4 regions of the Sphaerisporangium sp. NPDC049003 genome follow, and region 1 is predicted to be linked to each of the others. Evidence: predicted binding sites of a transcription regulator. Region 1 holds the regulator's gene; each other region holds the start of a gene.
What was found. Region 1 encodes HrcA, which represses chaperone genes, less so after heat shock. Its sites were predicted from a motif close to TTGGCACTCTCNNNNNGAGAGTGCCAA; they were not measured.

Region 1 (4,471 bases):
GCCTCGGGCTCGCTGCCGGCCGCCGCGGGCGGCCCGCCGTGGATCACGATCGCCGCGGCGCCTGGCGCGCCGCCACGGCCACAGCGATGCGGCTTCCTGGTAGCAACATGTCTCTCTGCCTCTCACCGTGTCCGCCCGACCAGGGCGAGGACAGCCTGACCAGCTTCGGTTACGGCAAGGGGTGAGTCCGGAGGCGCATCGGTGTTGCCGCTGTGAAGCGTCTGCCGGAAGGTGCACGTCGAGCGACACAGAGGTTGCCGCCAGACGTCCTGCGGGACAAGAACCGGAAAGACCTCGGGTGTTTCCCCAGGAGAGGGCCCGCCGCCAGGGGTTCCGCGCTATAAGCCGCGCGAGGCGGGGCCGCCGTCCTCGCCCGGCCTCACCAGCGGCCGTACGTAGATGGCGGCCAGGGTGACCAACGGCCCGAGACGGCGGCCGGGGTCACCAGCGGCCGGAGCGGGTGAGCAGCACCGCGGCGGCGGCCACGCCGGCCGTGGAGGTCCGCAGCACGGTGGGGCCCAGCAGGGCCGTCGTGGCGCCCGCCTCCCTGAACCGCTCGACCTCCTCGCCGGTGATCCCGCCCTCGGGGCCGACCACCGTCACGATGTCGCCGGACGCGGGGAGGGCGAGCTGGGACAGGGGCGCCTCGGCCTCCTCGTGCAGTACGGCCGCGACGGCCGCGCCCCGCAGCAGAGCGGCCACCTCGGCCGTCGTGGCCTGCTCGGTGACCTCCGGCAGGTGGAACCGCCGGGCCTGCTTGCCGGCCTCCCTGGCGGTGGAGCGCCAGCGGGTCAGCGCCTTGCCCGCGCGGTCGCCCTTCCACTGGGTCACGCACCGGGCGGCGGCCCAGGGGACGATGACGTCCACCCCGGCCTCGGTCATCATCTCGACCGCCAGCTCGCCCCTGTCGCCCTTGGGCAGGCCCTGGACGACCACGAGGCGCGGGGCCGGCGCCGGCACCGTGCGACGGCCGAGGACCTCCAGCCGGAGGGAGTCCCTGGCGACGTCGCGCACGACGCATTCGGCGACCGCGCCCCTGCCGTCCGTCAGGTCGACGCGCTCACCGGCGCGCAACCGCCGCACGGTGGCGGCGTGCCGCCCCTCGGGGCCGGAAAGGACGATCTCCTGCCCGGACAGGTCGTCGGCGAGGAAGACGGGGACGCTCACCCGCAAACCTTAGCCACGCCCGCACGACCTCCGCGAACCACGGGCCGTACGGGCTCCGGCGAATGCCTTACGTGCCGAGTCCGGCGGGTGCCTTGTGTTGGCTCCGAGGGGTCAGCGGCCGTTGAAGGCGTCCCTGAGGCGGGAGAAGAAGCCCTGCTGCCCGGGGGCGAACTTGCCCGGGGGGCGCTCCTCGCCGCGCAGCTTGGACAGCTCCTTGAGCAACTCCTCCTGGGCCGGGTCGAGGCGGGTGGGCGTCTCCACGTTCACGTGGATCAGCAGGTCGCCCCGGCCGGTCTCGTTGAGCCGCTGGATGCCCCGGCCGTACAGGGGAAGGACGTGACCGGCCTGGGTGCCGGGCCGCACGTCGATCTCCTCGGCGCCGTCGAGCGTCTCCACGGTCAGGATCGTGCCGAGCGCCGCCGCGGTCATCGGGATCTGGACCGTGCAGTGCAGGTCGTCGCCCCGCCGCTCGAAGATCTCGTGAGGCCGCTCGACGATCTCCAGGAACAGGTCTCCGGGGGGGCCTCCGCCGGGACCGACCTCGCCCTCTCCGGCGAGCTGGATGTGGGTGCCGTCCTCGACGCCCGCCGGGATGCGGACCTTGATCGTGCGCCGGGTGCGCACCCGCCCGTCGCCGGAGCACTCCTGGCAGGGATGCTGGATGATCGACCCGAAACCGCCGCACTGCGGGCAGGGGCGAGCGGTCATCACCTGGCCGAGGAACGACCGGGTGACCTGCGAGATCTCGCCGCGCCCGTGGCACATGTCACAGGTGTCGGGGTGGGTGCCCGACGCCGCGCCCGACCCGTGGCAGATCTCGCACAGCACGGCGGTGTCGACCACCAGCTCGCGCGTGGTGCCGAACGCCGACTCGGCCAGGTCGAGCTCGACGCGGATCGTCGCGTTGCGCCCGCGCCTCGCCCGGGACCGGGGCCCGCGGGACCCGCCACCGCCGCCGAAGAAGGCGTCCATGATGTCGCTGAACGGGAAGCCCGCGCCGAAGCCGGCCGCACCGGCTCCCGGGCCGGCGCCCGCGCCGCCGAAGGGGTCGGCTCCGAGATCGAACATCTGGCGCTTGTTCGGGTCCGACAGGACCTCGTACGCCTGGTTGATCTCCTTGAAGCGCTCCTGCGTCTCAGGGTCGGGGTTGATGTCGGGATGGAGCTCGCGCGCGAGGCGGCGATACGCCTTCTTGATCTCATCCGGGCTGGCGTCACGGCGGACCCCGAGGATGCCGTAATAGTCGCGGGCCACCTAGGACCCCGCCAGGATCTGGCCGACATAGCGTGCGACTGCGCGCACCGCTCCCATAGTCACCGGGTAGTCCATTCGCGTCGGGCCCAGCACTCCGAGCCGAGCCAGTTCATTGTCGCCCGAACCGTATCCGGCGGCGACGATCGAGGTGCCGTGAAGCCCGGAGTAGGGATTCTCCGAGCCGATCCGCACCGTGAGCGCGGCCGAGTCGCCCGCCTCGCCGAGCAGCCGCATGAGCACGACCTGCTCCTCCAGAGCCTCCAGGACCTCGCGCAGGCCGACGCTGAAGTCGCCCGCGAGGTTGGCGGCCCCGGCGAAGACGATCTTCTCGTCGTGCCGGTCGACCAGGGTTTCGAGGAGAACGGACAGGATCGTGGTCGCCACCGGCCGGTCCTCCTCGGGAAGCCGGCCGTGCAGGTCGGCCACCGTCTCTGGCACGCGGTTGAGGCGGCATCCGTCGAGGCAGGCGTTGAGCACCGCCCGCAGATGCGCGATCCGGTCGTCCTCCACCACATCGGGAAGGTCGACGACTCGCTGCTCGACCCGCCCGGTGTTGGTGATCAGCACCAGCATGATCCGCCGCTCGGCCAGCGGCACGAGCTCGACGTGCCGGACCGTGGAACGGATCAGCGATGGATACTGCACCACGGCGACCTGCCGAGTCAACTGCGCGAGCAGCCGCACCGTGCGGGTCACGACGTCGTCGAGGTCGACGGCGCCCGCAAGGAAGGTCTCGATGGCCCGGCGCTCGGCGCCGGACAGCGGCTTGATCTGGGACAGCCGGTCGACGAACAACCGGTAGCCCTTGTCGGTGGGCACGCGACCCGCGCTGGTGTGGGGTTGCGTGATGTAACCCTGCTCTTCGAGCACGGCCATGTCGTTGCGCACGGTGGCCGGAGAGACCCCCAGATTGTGCCGCTCCGCGAGCGCTTTGGACCCGACCGGCTCGTTGGTGGACACGTAGTCCTCGACAACGGCGCGCAGAACTGCGAGCTTACGCTCATCGAGCAACGTGCTCACCTCCCTGCCCTGCGTTCGTGCCTGCGTGAACACCTGGTCTGGCACTCTGTGTTCCCGAGTGCCAAGTGTACGGCTCCGGCCGACAGGGTGCGATAACCCATACGCACGACCTCCCCTAGTCAGGGTCAAGCCACTTGCTATCGCTCGGCAAGTCGGATCCTCCACACTCTGGTACATGAGTGAGAACGACCCCCGGCTGAACGACGCGACCACCAGGCTTCCGCGTCCCAACTCCCCCGGCGACCATGGTCCCCTGCCCGGCTCCCCGTCCGTAGGCGCGCCCGCCGGCGGCGCCCCTTCCTACGGATCGCCCGCATATGGCAACTCCCCCGGCGCCCCCTCCTACGGCACCCCGGCGGCCCCCTCGTACGGCACCCCGGCGGCCCCCTCGTACGGCGCCCCGTCGGGCCCCTCGTACGGCGCCCCGTCGGGCCCCTCGTACGGCGCCCCGTCGGGCCCCTCGTACGACGCGCCTCAGGGCGCCCCTCAGGGCGGCCCTTCCTACGGCCCCTCGTACGGCACGCCGCCTCCCCCGCCGCCCGGCTCGCAGCAGCGGCCCTACGGGTCCCCTGCTCACTCCGCCCCCGGCCCCATCCGGCCCCGCGTGCTGTGGATCGTGCTGGCCTGGCTCATCGCCATCGTCTGCGTCGTCGTGGGCGTCGCCGGCTTCGCCGGAGGGGTGTCCAAGACCCTCAACGACGCGGCGCCGACGCAGACCTTCGAGAGCGGCGGCAGCGTGTCCGCGGCGATCGACCCCGCGGACAAGCCCATCTTGTACGCCTCGACGTCCGGGCCCGCCAAGGTCACCTGCTTCGCGCTCAACGCCGAGGGCAAGAAGGCCGACCTCACCAAGCCGACGTCCAAGCAGACCGTCACCGCGGACGGGCGGCTCTGGGAGTCGCTGTTCACCATCGGCGTCCCGGCGGCCGGCACGTACAAGATCAGCTGTGACGCGTCGGACGGCAAGCAGGTCCTGTTCGGTGTCGGCAAGTCGCTGGCCGGCAGCACGGGCGCGCTGGCCGGTGGAGTG
Region 2 (4,471 bases), on a different contig from region 1:
AGCCCGGCGTCGAGGCTGTCGGGCCGTTCGACGACGCTGTCGAACGACAGCACCGCGAACCGGTCGACCGAGGTCAGCGTGTCGACGATGCGCGCCGCCGCGCGGCGGGCGGCGACGATCTTCCATCCGCCCATGCTGCCGGAGCGGTCGAGGAGCAGCGTCACGTCCCTCGGCCGCCGCGCCGCCCGCCCGTCCTGCTCCGGCGGCAGCACGGTGAGCGTGAAGGTGCCGTCGCCGTCACCGTCGCCGTCACCGGGTCCGCCTGTCTCGCGGTCCGGTACGAGCGTGAGCGAGCTGGAGGCGGTGAACTCCAGGCGCAGGACGAAGTCGCGGTCGAGCCGCTCGCCAGGCTGGAGCCGGACGACGCCCTCCTCCTCGGTGACCACGTGCAGGCTGGACCGCATCTCCCGCAGGTCGAGCCCGCCCGGGTCCACGCGGGCCGTGAGCGACAGCCGCACCGGGTCGGGGAAGCCGGGAAGCAGCACCGGGGGAGTGATCCGCGACGCGTCCGGCACGGCGTCGGTGTCGGGGGCCACGCCGTCCCCCGCCGAGTGGCCGTCGAGCGGGGTGCCCGGGATGTAACGGGGCGCCACGACGAGAGGGAAGCGGAAGGTCGCGGCGCCGTCCTCGTACGGAAGCGGCTGGCTGAGCGTCAGCCGCACCGTCACCCGCTCGCCGGGCACGATGTTGCCGACCCGCATGGTGAAGACGTCCGGGCGCTCCTCCTCGGCGATGGCGGCCCGCCGCCCCTCGGAAACGGCCTGGTCGTAGTCCTGCCGGGCCTGGCCGCGCTCCTTCAGGACGCCCTCGACCACCCGCCCGTCCGCCTCCATGCGGAAGGCGGTCACCGCCGCCCTGTCGGGCAGCGGGAAGACGTAGGTCGCCTCAAGCGGCACGTCGTAGGGGTTGCGGAATCCCTGGGCGACCTCCACGCCGCAGGTGAGGGCGGTGATCCGGGCGTCCACCTCGACGCTCTCCAGCGGGAGGTTCCCCTTCCCGGTCCGCAGCGCGCCCAGCCCCGCGTCGGGCAGCGGGGTGTACTCACCGGGCTTCAACGCGGTGATCTGAACAGTCATGATTGCATCCCTTCGGACGGGGATCGGTCGAGGTCGGGGTTGACGGGATGGGCGGCGGCCGAGCCGGACAGGCCCCGGTCGCGGAGTACGGCGAGAAGTGGCGCGGCGGCCTCCTGGATCGCGGCGATGTCGCCGGGCCCGGCCGCCCGCCCTTCGAGCAGCAGAGTGACCCCCGGCGCGAGCCGCACGCCGTGGACGAGCCCGGGGAGGCGCGCGCCTGGAGGGGCGTCGCCGTCGAGGCCGGGCAGGCCCGCGGGCACGGCTGCGGCGGCGGGCTCCGGGGCGGCCTCGGCGGGGGCCGCCGGCCGTTGCGCCCAGAAGCGCGGGCGGGCGGCCGGAAGGCCCGGCTTCCCGTCGAGGTCGCCGTCGGGGCCGGTGCCACCGGGCGGGAGGCCGTCCGCGGGGATGTTCGCGATGGCTTCGAGCGTGGAGTCGGCCGCGCCCGCCAGCTCGGCCTGGATGTCGGCGATGGAACGACCGTCGGCCTGCCGGCGTTTGACCGCGATCAGCTGGAGGAGGTGGCGCCTGCCGTACAGCGCGACCCTGCCCCGGCGGGTCAGCGGCGGGTCGAGCAGGCCGATCGTCGTGTACCACCGGATGAGCCGCTCGTTGGGCACGTCGCGAACCCGGCCGTTGGGCCGCTGCGTGGGGCGCAGTGTGGTCGCCGCCCGCTCCGCCAGCTCGCCGATGGTCCAGGTGTCACTCATACCTCGATAATGACACTGCAATCATTACAGTGTCAACGTTTAGAACGACGCAGACCGGTTAGGGCGTTCTAGGTACGAAGGCCATAAACGACTCTTGAGGGGGAGAAACTTCATGGCCCAGATCACCAGCCCTCTTTCAGGCGACAACCAGAAGATCACCGGTGAGGCCCTCCAGGGCGCGCTCATCGACCTGCTCGACCTCTCGCTGGCGGGCAAGCAGGCTCACTGGAATCTGATCGGGCGCAACTTCCGGTCGCTGCACCTGCAGCTGGACGAGATCGTCGGCATCGCGAGGAACCGCGCCGACGACGCGGCGGAGCGTGCCGTGGCCCTCGGGGTCAACCCCGACGGGCGCGTGGCCACCGTCGCCCGCGACACCCAGATCCACCCGCTCGACGCGGGCTACATCGACGACGGGAAGGTCGTCGCGGCGTTCACCGACATCCTCGGAGCCGTCATCTCGCGCATGCGCGAGCGTGTGAACACGACGGAAGAGGCCGATCCGGTCACGCAGGACCTCCTCATCGAGATCACCCAGGACCTGGAGAAGCAGCACTGGATGATCCAGGCGCAGCGCTGAGCGATTTCGGGCTCTCCGGGTGGTCAAGGCCCGGAGGCCGTCCATCCGTTCCGGCAGCGCCGGAGCAGGGCGTCAGAGCAGGTCGCGCGCGAGGTAGGCGATCGAGGGCCGGGCGGACAGCAGGGCGCGCAGCGCGTCCCAGCGGGCCGTGCCGGCCCTCGCGTTACTCAGCAGCCCCGCCTCGGTGAGGGCGCCCGCCCATTCGTCATCTCTCGCGCCGGCCGCCGCGCGCTCCAGCCGGTCGAGCACCGTCTGACCGCTCCCGCGCTGTGGCCCGCCCGGCTCGGGGGAGGCCTGCGGCCGCGCGTGTCCCACGCTGTCCGCTTCCCGTGCCAGCAGGGAGAGCAGATGCGGCCAGCGGATCGTCAGCACCGCGAGCTTGGCCACCTCCTCGTCGCTCGCCCGTGGCGCTCCGGCCAGGGCGCGCCTGTAGGTGACGAAGGAGTAGAACCGGAACACGTTCACATACCTCTTGAGCTCCCGCGGATTGCTCAGCGTGAGCGCGGGAAGAGCCCGCTCGATGGCGGCGTACGCGTTCTGGTCGCTGTAGAGCTCGTCGTAGACGCGGTCGGCGGCGAGCCGCGCGGCGGCCGACAGCCCGCCGATGGCGTCGTCGTACCCGGCCCGCCCCGGTGAGGCGGGGGCGGCGGCCACCGTCTCCTGGACCGTGCGCGCGACCGCGTCGAGGTCGTCGGCGGTCGGGCCCTGCGCCCTGATGGCCGCCTCAAGGCGGTCGACCAGCTCCGGATCGGGCTGCGGGGGACGGGCCTGCCCGGCGGGGCCCTCGCCGCCGTCCTGGGCGCCCGCCCGCCCGCCGTACGGCGCGGCGGGGACGTCGAGCAGGGTGCGGAGGAAGGCGGGGACCCGTTCCCCGTCGTCCAGCAGCGGCACGCTGAGCGGCAACTGCACGATCTTCTCCAGGAACCGCCACCCGAGACCCGAACGCTCCTCCATGGCCGCGGGCAGCGTGCGGGCGAGGTCGCGGTAGGCCACCTCCACGTGCGCCGCCACGACCTCGGGCTCCATGGCCAGCACGAACACGCAGTTGGGGAACTCCCCGGCCAGGAACAGGTTCACCGCCTCGATGACCTGCGCGACCGTACCGGGCGAGCACCTGTCGAGGTCGTCCACGAACACCACCAGGGGCCGCTCCTCGGTGGCCACCATGCCGAGCACGCTGCGCATGTCCGTCTGCACCAGGTGCAGGAACCCGGTCCTGGACCGGTAGCCAGGGTCGGGGGTCAGCTCCTTGACCAGCTCGGGGGACACGCCCAGCAGGTCCGGCTGGCGGACCAGCCTGCGGAACGCGGTGTCGGCCGACTCGCCGAGGAACCGCGCCAGCCGTACGGCCGTCGCGGCCAGCAGGACCAGCGAGCCCCCGGACCCGACGGCCGCCGCCGTGCCGCGCAGGAAGGAGCCCAGCGCGGGCACCAGGGCCCCGGCGGCCAGGGCGGCGGCGCAGAACAGCAGGGTGGCGCAGAACGCCAGGGCCACCGGCAGCAGGCGGGTGGCGGCCAGCCGGTAGGCCCGCCTCCGGACGGCCTCCCTGTCGATCCGCGACAGGTTGAGCGTCAGCCAGAAGCGCTCGCGCTCGCCTCGGGGCAGTCGGCCGGTGACCTGGGTGATGATCTCGTGGGCCAGCCCCGCCCAGACCTGCTCGCCGCTCTGGTACATCCACGGGTTGAACCAGACGGTCGGCCGCCAGTCGGCGTGCCGCAGCGGCAGCTCGCCGGGCACCGCGTACTCCGCGCGGCCCTCCTCGGGGACCTTGGACCGCGCGAGCACCTCCGCGTTGGTCACCTCCTCCGGCGTACGGCGGTGCCGGTTGAGGTGGATCTCGGCGGGCCGGTCCTCGGCGGCGCCCGGATCCAGCAGATCCTGCACCATGCGCATCAGCGAGGTCTTGCCCGCCCCCCAGGGCCCCTTGATGCCGATGGTCAGCGGGGGCCGCGTGTCGGGATGGCGGACGAACGCCGCGATGGCCTCGGCGTGGACCCGATGGCCGAGCCTGTCGTTGATGGTCCACCGGTCGCCGGTCAGCCGGGTGCGGGGCCGCGCGCCGCGGCGGGCGGCACGCCACCGGCGCAGCAGGCCGGACACCCGCGACA
Region 3 (4,471 bases), on a different contig from region 1:
TCAGCTCCAGCGCGAGACCGCGCAGCGTGCTCAGGGTCACGCCCGAGTCGACGCTGACCGCCTGCGTGAGCGCCTCCAGGAAGGCGTTCAGCTTGAACGGATCGGTCAGCAGCTCCTTACTGATGATCTTGTGTCCCATCGCGCCGATGAACGCCTGCTGCCGCTTGATGCGGTCGAAGTCGCCCCCCGGCAGGTTGTACCGCTGCCGGACGAACAGAAGCGCCTTCTCGCCCTGCAGGTGCACCTCGCCCTGCGGCCACGTGATCTTGTTCATCGGGTCGTACACCTTGCGGGACACGTAGACGTCGACGCCGCCGATCACCTCGGTCATGGCGACGAACCCCTGGAAGTCGAGCGCCGCGAAGTGGTCGATACGTATCTTGGTCAGGTCCTCGACCGTCTTGATCAGCAGCTTGGGGCCACCGAAGGCGTACGCTGCGTTGATCTTGTTGTTTCCGTGCCCGGGGATACGGACATAAGAGTCGCGGGGGATGCCGATGAGGGTGAGCCGATCCCGGGCGGCCGGGACGTGGACGATCATGATCGTGTCGGCCCGCTGGTTGCCCGACTCGCCCGGCCGCTTGTCCGACCCGATGAGCAGCCAGTTCTGCGCGTCTCCGACGGCCTTGGCAGGCCGCCCCGCGTCCTCGGGGAACGCCCCAGGGATGCGCTGGATGTTGCCGTTCAGCGTGATCTGACGCTCCATCACCAGCGCGAACCCCGCCGCGAAGACCATGGCGAAGATGAGCCCCGTGACGATCAGCAGCCGGCGCACCAGGCGCCGCTTCTTGGGCGCCTTCGCCGGGACGGCCTCCTCGTCACCGGCGGATTCATCCTTCCTCGTGTTCTCCAGAACCGGGGAAGTCTCGTCGGTCACTGCCGTCACCTGATACCCGTCGATATAGCGCCTCTTGTGTCGCGTGTGACGGTAGCTCATAGCAGTTCATCGTGGTAGAGGCGCATACGAATACGACACAATGGACGGAAAACACGAGATGGGGGGCCGGTGAACCTGAATATCTGGCTGCTCCTCGCGTCCGTCGTCGTCATCGCCGCCATCGCCTCGGTGCGGGTGGCCCACCGCACGGGGCTGCCGAGCCTGCTGATCTATCTCGGGCTCGGCCTGCTGGTCGGCGAGGCGGGGCTGGGCATCCAGTTCGAGAACGCGCAGCTCGCGCAGCAGATCGGCCTCGCGGCCCTCGCCGTGATCCTCGCCGAGGGCGGCCTCACCACGAACTGGCAGCACGTCCGCCGGGCCGTACCTAGCGCTCTGGTGCTCGCCACGGTGGGCGTGGCCGTGAGCATCGTCGCCCTCGCGTCCGCCGTCCACTGGCTGCTGAACATGGACTGGCGTACGGCCCTGCTGCTCGGGGCCATCCTCGCCTCAACCGACGCGGCCGCGGTGTTCTCCGTACTGCGCCGTCTTCGCCTTCCCCAGCGCCTGTCCGGCATCCTGGAGGCCGAGTCCGGCTTCAACGACGCGCCCACGGTGATCGTCGTCGCCATGCTCAGCCAGGTGAACACTCCGCTGCCGAGCGTGGGGCACGTCGTCTTCGACGCCCTGTTCGAGCTGGCGGTCGGATGCGCGGTCGGCCTCGGGGTCGGCCCTCTCGGCGGATACGCCCTGCGGCGGGTGGCGCTGCCGTCGTCCGGCCTCTACCCCATCGCCGTGCTCGCCCTCGCGTTCGTCGCCTACAGCGGCGCGGCGCTCCTGCACGGCAGCGGCTTCCTCGCGGTGTACCTGGCCACTCTGGTCCTCGGCAACACGCGGCTGCCGCACCGGGCGGCGACCCGGGGCTTCGCCGAGGGGGCCGCGTGGCTGGCTCAGATCGGCCTGTTCGTCATGCTGGGCATCCTCGCCAGCCCTCACGAGTTGCCCGCCGCCGTCGTGCCCGGCCTGATCGCCGGCCTCGCTCTGCTCCTGGTCGCACGGCCCCTGTCCGTCGTGCTCTCGGCCCTGATCGTACGGCTGGGGCGCCTCGACGGGCTCTCCTGGCGCGAACAGGCGTTCCTGTCGTGGGCGGGACTACGAGGGGCGGTGCCCATCGTGCTCGCCACCATCCCGTGGGCGACCGGGCTCATCGGCGCCAAGGGGGTGTTCAACGAGGTCTTCGTCATCGTGATCGTCTTCACGATGGTGCAGGGGCCGACGCTGCCGTACCTCGCGCGGATCCTGCGGGTGAACGCGCTCGACGAGGCCCGCGACCTCGGGGTGGAGGCGGCCCCGCTGGAAGAGCTCAACGCCGACCTCCTGCAGATCACCATCCCACCGGGCTCGGGGCTCCACGGAGTCGAGATCTTCGAGCTTCGCCTGCCCTCGGACGCGGCCGTCACCATGGTCGTACGCGAGGGCCGCTCATTCGTCCCCGAGGGCTCCACACGCCTGCGGGCCGAGGATCAGCTCCTGGTCGTCACCACGGCCGCGTACAGGCAGACCGTCGAACGCCGCCTTCGAGCGGTGAGCCGCCGCGGCAAACTCGCCGGCTGGTACGGCGAACGCGGCGAGTGACAGCCCCTCACCACGCACAAGCCACCTCACGGCCCTCCCGCAGGGCCACCTCACGCACGGGCCACCTCACGCACGGGCCACCTCACGCAGGGCCGTCGCCTCTTTACGCAGGCCGCTCGCACAGTCACCGCATGGCTCGCACGGTCACTGCGGTGGGGCCTCTTACGGGGTACCCCACAGAGCCTGTGACGGGGATTAGAACCTGCCTGGGTGGCGTTCAGCCTAATCGGCTGCGTACCATTAGCAGTCGCATCGGTAGAGTGCCAGTCTGCGTGAGTCATACTCGGCTTGAGTCATACGAGGAGGAGTGCGTGCCCACCTACCAGTACGCCTGTACCGCTTGCGGTGAAGGGCTCGAAGTCGTCCAGAGATTCTCCGACGACGCGCTGACCACATGCCCAAGCTGCGAGGGCCAGCTGCGCAAGGTGTTCTCGGCCGTCGGCATCGTCTTCAAGGGCTCCGGCTTCTATCGGACGGACAACCGCTCGTCCACCACCTCCGGGGTCTCGTCGTCCAGCGGTTCCCCCGCTTCTTCTGGTTCCTCGGCTTCCTCCGGTTCCAGCGGCTCCGGGGACTCCGGCGGCTCCGACTCCGGAAGCACCACCACGACCAAGAAGGAGCCCGCCTCGGCGAGTTCTTCGGCGTCCGCGAGCAGCTCGGCCGCCTGACGACGCCCGGGTTGTACGGCTCCCCCGCAGGCCGTACAACCTTTCTTGAGCCCCCTCGGACCTCGGGTCTTCGGACCTGGCAGCGATGCGCCCGCCGACGCTGTGTATCAGCGGCGGGAATCACCCATCACAACGTGCCACGATCTCCGTGCCACCCGTCATTTCGCCCTAGGGTTATCCACAGGTCTCGACTCCGGTCTCTTCCGCGCGGGGCCGGGGCGCTAGTGTCTGCGCCATGGTCATGAGAGCGGAAATCGGGGTCATCGGCGGTTCAGGGTTCTACTCCCTCCTTGATGATGCCGAAGAGATCGACGTCGCCACGCCGTACGGGCCGCCGAGCGACACCATCACTGTCGGCCACATCGGCTCGCGCGCGGTCGCGTTCGTGCCCCGCCACGGCCGCGATCACCGGTTTGCTCCCCATCGCATTCCCTACCGGGCGAACCTCTGGGCTCTTCGCTCCCTCGGCGTGCGCCAGGTGCTGGCGCCGAGCGCCGTCGGATCCCTCCGCCTTCAGTACGGTCCGGGCACCCTTGTGATCCCTGACCAGCTCGTCGATCGCACGTCGGGCCGGGTGCAGACCTATTACGACACGAGCGGCGCGGTCCACGTCCCCTTCGCCGATCCCTACTGCCCCGTCGGCAGGGCCCTGTCCTATTCAAGGGCCGAAGCCGAAGGCTGGAATGCCGTCGACGGGGGCACTCTCGTCGTCATCGAGGGTCCCCGCTTCTCCACCAGGGCGGAGTCCCGCTGGTTCGCCTCCAACGGCTGGTCGATCGTCGGCATGACCGGCTATCCGGAGGCCGTTCTCGCCCGCGAGCTGGCCCTGTGCTACACCACGCTGGCCCTGGTCACCGATCACGACGCCGGAGTCGAGACGGGTGAGGGCGTCACCCAGGACGAGGTCTTCGAGTTCTTCGCGGCCAACAGCGAGCGCATGCGCGCACTCGTCGGCTCGGTGGCCGCCGAGCTGCCGACAGAACGCGCCTGCCCCTGCGGCGACGCACTGAACGGCATCAAGCTCCCCTTCGAACTCCCCTGATCCCCCCACTCGACCCACGAACCTCACCTTCAGCCGCAGGAGACACCCATGCGGGCCGCACTCCGTGCAGTTCGGGTACTCAACCGCCGGCGCCGGCTCGTGGCCGTCGTCCTCGCGGCGATGGCCACGGCGAGTGTCGGCCTGGCCATGCGTCCGGCTCCGTCCACCGAGGTCCTGGCCGCCGCCCGGGACCTCAGGGCAGGCACGCTGTCAGCCTCAGACCTGACCGTGGCACTCATCCCTGACGCAGCG
Region 4 (4,471 bases), on a different contig from region 1:
ACAGGCCTTACAAGATCTTTGGGGCGCAGGCCGCGGGGTGCTCGCCGGTGTCGTCCGCCTTCAAGGCCGGTCTCGACATCGTCCAGCCGGTCAAGCCGGACACCATCGCCAAGTCGCTCGCCATCGGCAACCCCGCCGACGGGCCGTACGTCCTGGACATCGCCCGCCGTACGGGCGGAGCGGTCGAGGACGTCACGGACGCCGAGGTCGTGGACGCGATCCACCTGCTGGCCCGCACCGAGGGCATCTTCGGTGAGACCGCCGGCGGCGTCACCGTGGGAGTGCTCCGCAAACTGGTCCAGAACGGCCTCCTGGACCCGGAGGCCGAGACGGTGGTGCTCAACACTGGGGACGGCCTGAAGACCCTCGACGCGGTCTCCGCCAAGGCCCGGCCCACCGCCGTCATCCGGCCCTCGCTCGACGCATTCCGCACGGCTATCGCCGATAACTCCTGAAAGGTCACGATAAATGAGCGTTTCTGTGCGGATTCCGACGATTCTCCGTACGTACACCGACGGTGCCGCGGAGGTGAACGGTGAAGGCGCGACACTTCGCGAGGTGTTGCAGAAGCTGGAGACCGACTTCCCCGGAATCGGTGCCCGAATTCTGGACGAAACGGGCAAGATTCGCCGTTTTGTCAACGTGTATGTCGGAGAAGAGGACGTCCGTTTTGTAGACGGACTCGACACCGTCACGCCGGACGGGGCGCAGATCTCGGTGATCCCCGCGGTCGCCGGAGGCTGACCCTCGGGTACTCCCAACGCCCACGCGTCCCTGGGACGGGTGGGCGTTGGCATGTCCAGGGGGCCTGGAACGGCCTGACTATCATAATAGAAGTTCTTACCTGGCCCTTCTGTGTAGTTTAATTATCAACTAACGCACCAGAGCGGGAAAAAGTAGCGTCCCGCTTACAGCGAACGTCAAGAAGTAGTTTGGTGTTTGACACTGTTGCGCCAAGCCTTGCCACAGGTATGGTCGAGAACGATCGACGTGGCCGAGGAGTTCGCATGCGTCTCGGTTCCGAAGGTCACGGGCCTCGCGGAGGAGTGGGTGGGGTCCGGAGCCCAGCAAGAGGAGTCGGAAAGTGGCGCAGGGCACCGTCAAATGGTTTAACGCGGACAAGGGCTACGGCTTCATCGCGGTAGACGGTGGTAAGGACGTGTTTGTCCACTACTCAGCGATCATGTCCGAGGGATACCGGTCCCTTGAGCAGGGTCAGCGGGTGGAGTTCGAGATCACACAGGGCCAGAAGGGTCCACAGGCGGAGTCCGTGCGGACTGTGTGACGACACCGGCGCTGTCCGGTCGTCGACGAAGATCCACTGGTCTCTCTCAGTCAGTAGCTGGAAGGTTCGGTTCGTCGTGCATCAGGACGGGCCGAGCCTTCCGTCATGTCCGTGCTCTCCCGCACGTGAGGTCAGGTCCAATATTCGGCATACGGTCAGAGAAATCCTTGTGCCGCCCAGGTCATAGGGGTTGTCGCTTGCACTCGGCAGGGTAGAGTGCTAAACAGTTCGTTGGCACTCTCCTGGGGAGAGTGACAAACCTGGATCGAGGCGATGGGGCCTGGCGGTTCACGGCGACAGGTGTCGTGAATTCGCGGGTCTACATGCCGTCGCGGGCGTCGGCTCGATCCGCTGCAAGCCACCCTGTATCTGGGAGGTCTAGCCGTATGGCAGCCAAGATGATCGCGTTTAACGAGGACGCCCGGCGCGGTCTCGAGCGCGGTATGAACCAGCTCGCCGATGCCGTCAAGGTGACCTTGGGTCCCAAGGGCCGCAACGTCGTGCTGGAGAAGAAGTGGGGCGCTCCCACGATCACCAACGACGGCGTCTCGATCGCCAAGGAGATCGAGCTTGAGGACCCGTGGGAGAAGATCGGGGCCGAGCTCGTCAAGGAGGTCGCGAAGAAGACCGACGACGTCGCGGGTGACGGCACCACCACCGCCACCGTGCTCGCCCAGGCGCTGGTGCGCGAGGGCCTGCGCAACGTCGCCGCCGGCGCCAACCCGATGTCCCTGAAGAAGGGCATCGAGGCCGCCGTCGAGCGCGTCAGCGAGGAGCTCTCCAAGCTCGCGAAGGACGTGGAGACCAAGGAGCAGATCGCTTCGACCGCCTCCATCTCCGCCGGCGACACGCAGATCGGCGAGATGATCGCCGAGGCGATGGACAAGGTCGGCAAGGAAGGCGTCATCACCGTCGAGGAGAGCAACGCCTTCGGCCTGGAGCTTGAGCTCACCGAGGGTATGCGCTTCGACAAGGGCTACATCTCCGGTTACTTCGTGACCGACCCGGAGCGGATGGAGGCCGTCCTCGACGACCCCTACATCCTCATCGTCAACTCCAAGGTGTCGGCCAACAAGGACCTGCTCCCGCTGCTCGACAAGGTCGTGCAGGCCGGCAAGCCGCTCGTGATCATCGCTGAGGACGTCGAGGGCGAGGCCCTGGCCACCCTGGTCGTCAACAAGATCCGCGGCCTGTTCAAGTCCGTGGCCGTCAAGGCCCCCGGCTTCGGCGACCGCCGCAAGGCCATGCTGGGTGACATCTCCATCCTCACCGGTGGCCAGGTCATCAGCGAGGACGTGGGCCTCAAGCTTGAGACCGCCACGCTCGACCTGCTCGGCCGCGCGCGCCAGGTCATCATCACCAAGGACGAGACCACCATCGTCGACGGCGCCGGTGACCCCGAGCAGATCTCCGGCCGGGTCAACCAGATCCGCGCCGAGATCGAGAACACCGACTCCGACTACGACCGCGAGAAGCTCCAGGAGCGCCTCGCCAAGCTGGCCGGCGGCGTCGCCGTCATCAAGGCCGGCGCGGCGACCGAGGTCGAGCTCAAGGAGCGCAAGCACCGCATCGAGGACGCCGTTCGCAACGCGAAGGCGGCCGTCGAGGAGGGCATCGTGCCCGGCGGTGGCGTGGCTCTGCTGCAGGCGGGCGCCAAGGCGTTCGACAAGCTGGAGCTCTTCAACGACGAGGCCACCGGTGCCGCGATCGTCCGCAAGGCGCTCGAGGAGCCGCTGAAGCAGATCGCCGTGAACGCCGGCCTCGAAGGCGGCGTCGTGGTCGAGCGCGTCCGCAACCTCGAGGTGGGCATCGGCCTCAACGCGGCGACCGGCGAGTATGTCAACATGCTCGAGGCGGGCATCATCGACCCCGCCAAGGTCACCCGCTCGGCGCTGCAGAACGCCGCGTCCATCGCGGCCCTGTTCCTCACCACCGAGGCGGTCATCGCCGAGAAGCCCGAGAAGACCCCGGCCGCTCCCGCCATGCCCGGCGGCGGCGACATGGACTTCTGAGCCTCCGGCTCGCAAGTCACCAAAAGGGCCATCCCCGGATCCACCGGGGGTGGCCCTTTGGAGTCCTATGAGATGCGGCGGCGCTACGACCTTCCCGGTGACCGCCGGCTCGTCGGAGGCGGCGCGCCCGGACTGGGAGGAAGGGCCGTCAGGCCACGCCGTAGGCGCCGATGCCGTTCTCCAGCAGGTCGAAGGCGAGCCGCGCCTGGGCGCGCACGTCCCTGACGACGTCGTCGTGGCTCTCTCCGGCAATCTTGCGCCTTATGCCGTCCGCCGCGAGCCGGCGGATGGCCGCGCAGACCTGGGCGGCGACGAGGCCGGGCCTGAGGTCGTCCTCGTCCGCGTCGGTCTCCTCCGCCAGGGTCTCGGCGAGGTGCTCCTCCCGGCGTTCGGCCAGCTCCCGCATGCGGGACATGAGCGATGGGCTCTCGTTGATCAGACGGACGACCACTTCGGCCCCGTCGTTCAGCCCGCTGCGCCAGTCGCCCTCGTCGAGCGCCTCGAAGAAGTCCCGGCGCAGCGCGGCGATCACGGACTCGCCCGCCCGCCGCTCGCGGACCACCCGGCTCGGCTCGTCCACAAAGCTGTCCTGGCGGTCGAGGAAGAGGTCCTCCTTGGTCCTGAAGTAGTTGAAAACCGTGTTGACGGAGACGTCGGCCACCCGCGCGACCTCCGCCACGGTCACGTTCTCGAACCCTCGAGTCATGAACAGGCCCATGGCCATGTCGGCGATGTGCTGCCGCGTCTCCCGCTTCTTGCGTTCACGCAGGCCGAGCTGTTCTCCCATGTCCTCGATCCTAGAGAGGAAAATTGGAGCGACACCACGGATGGTGCCACTCCATCGCCATCCGTGCTCTACGCGGGACCCTCCAGGATCGGCGCACACGTTGAGGCTCGCCATCTAGCATGTCCCACTACGTGGCACACCGTGGGACGTAGTCGCATGATGTGTCCAACCGCGTCAGGTAGCGATTCGTGAGGTCGCCGCCGGAGGTCGTTTTGGCTCTTCGGGATGGCCATCGCGCACCCTGGGGGGCGACGCGGGTGTCAGGCGCGCCGAGGCCCGAAGGGCTTGACCCACCGCCCCCACTCCTCTTGGCGTACGTAACCCGCGGCGGTCCAGGCGTGGTGGGCGAGGGTGTTGTCGTGGAGGACCATGGCGTCGGCCCGCATC

Region 2: the regulator HrcA is predicted to act here: its motif matches at 1,793-1,819, upstream of ACGFIV_RS13540 (DNA starvation/stationary phase protection protein).
Region 3: the regulator HrcA is predicted to act here: its motif matches at 2,750-2,776, upstream of ACGFIV_RS35730 (FmdB family zinc ribbon protein).
Region 4: the regulator HrcA is predicted to act here: its motif matches at 1,517-1,543, upstream of groL (chaperonin GroEL).

What each region holds. Positions count from the first base shown of each region.
Region 1 is NZ_JBICTU010000002.1:112,153-116,623, forward strand. Features, by position in the region: gene ACGFIV_RS02455 (hypothetical protein) at 1-47, opposite strand, end outside; gene ACGFIV_RS02460 (16S rRNA (uracil(1498)-N(3))-methyltransferase) at 442-1,167, opposite strand; gene dnaJ (molecular chaperone DnaJ) at 1,279-2,421, opposite strand; gene hrcA (heat-inducible transcriptional repressor HrcA) at 2,422-3,432, opposite strand; gene ACGFIV_RS02475 (hypothetical protein) at 3,617-4,471, shown strand, end outside.
Region 2 is NZ_JBICTU010000010.1:133,845-138,315, reverse strand. Features, by position in the region: gene ACGFIV_RS13550 (VIT domain-containing protein) at 1-1,076, opposite strand, end outside; gene ACGFIV_RS13545 (MerR family transcriptional regulator) at 1,073-1,783, opposite strand; gene ACGFIV_RS13540 (DNA starvation/stationary phase protection protein) at 1,896-2,363, shown strand; gene ACGFIV_RS13535 (P-loop NTPase fold protein) at 2,436-4,471, opposite strand, start outside.
Region 3 is NZ_JBICTU010000061.1:11,724-16,194, forward strand. Features, by position in the region: gene ACGFIV_RS35720 (LCP family protein) at 1-877, opposite strand, end outside; gene ACGFIV_RS35725 (potassium/proton antiporter) at 1,007-2,509, shown strand; gene ACGFIV_RS35730 (FmdB family zinc ribbon protein) at 2,821-3,177, shown strand; gene ACGFIV_RS35735 (S-methyl-5'-thioadenosine phosphorylase) at 3,413-4,219, shown strand; gene cpaB (Flp pilus assembly protein CpaB) at 4,268-4,471, shown strand, end outside.
Region 4 is NZ_JBICTU010000038.1:27,611-32,081, forward strand. Features, by position in the region: gene thrC (threonine synthase) at 1-455, shown strand, start outside; gene ACGFIV_RS31850 (MoaD/ThiS family protein) at 469-744, shown strand; gene ACGFIV_RS31855 (cold-shock protein) at 1,085-1,285, shown strand; gene groL (chaperonin GroEL) at 1,672-3,297, shown strand; gene ACGFIV_RS31865 (TetR/AcrR family transcriptional regulator) at 3,446-4,084, opposite strand; gene ACGFIV_RS31870 (GNAT family N-acetyltransferase) at 4,345-4,471, opposite strand, start outside.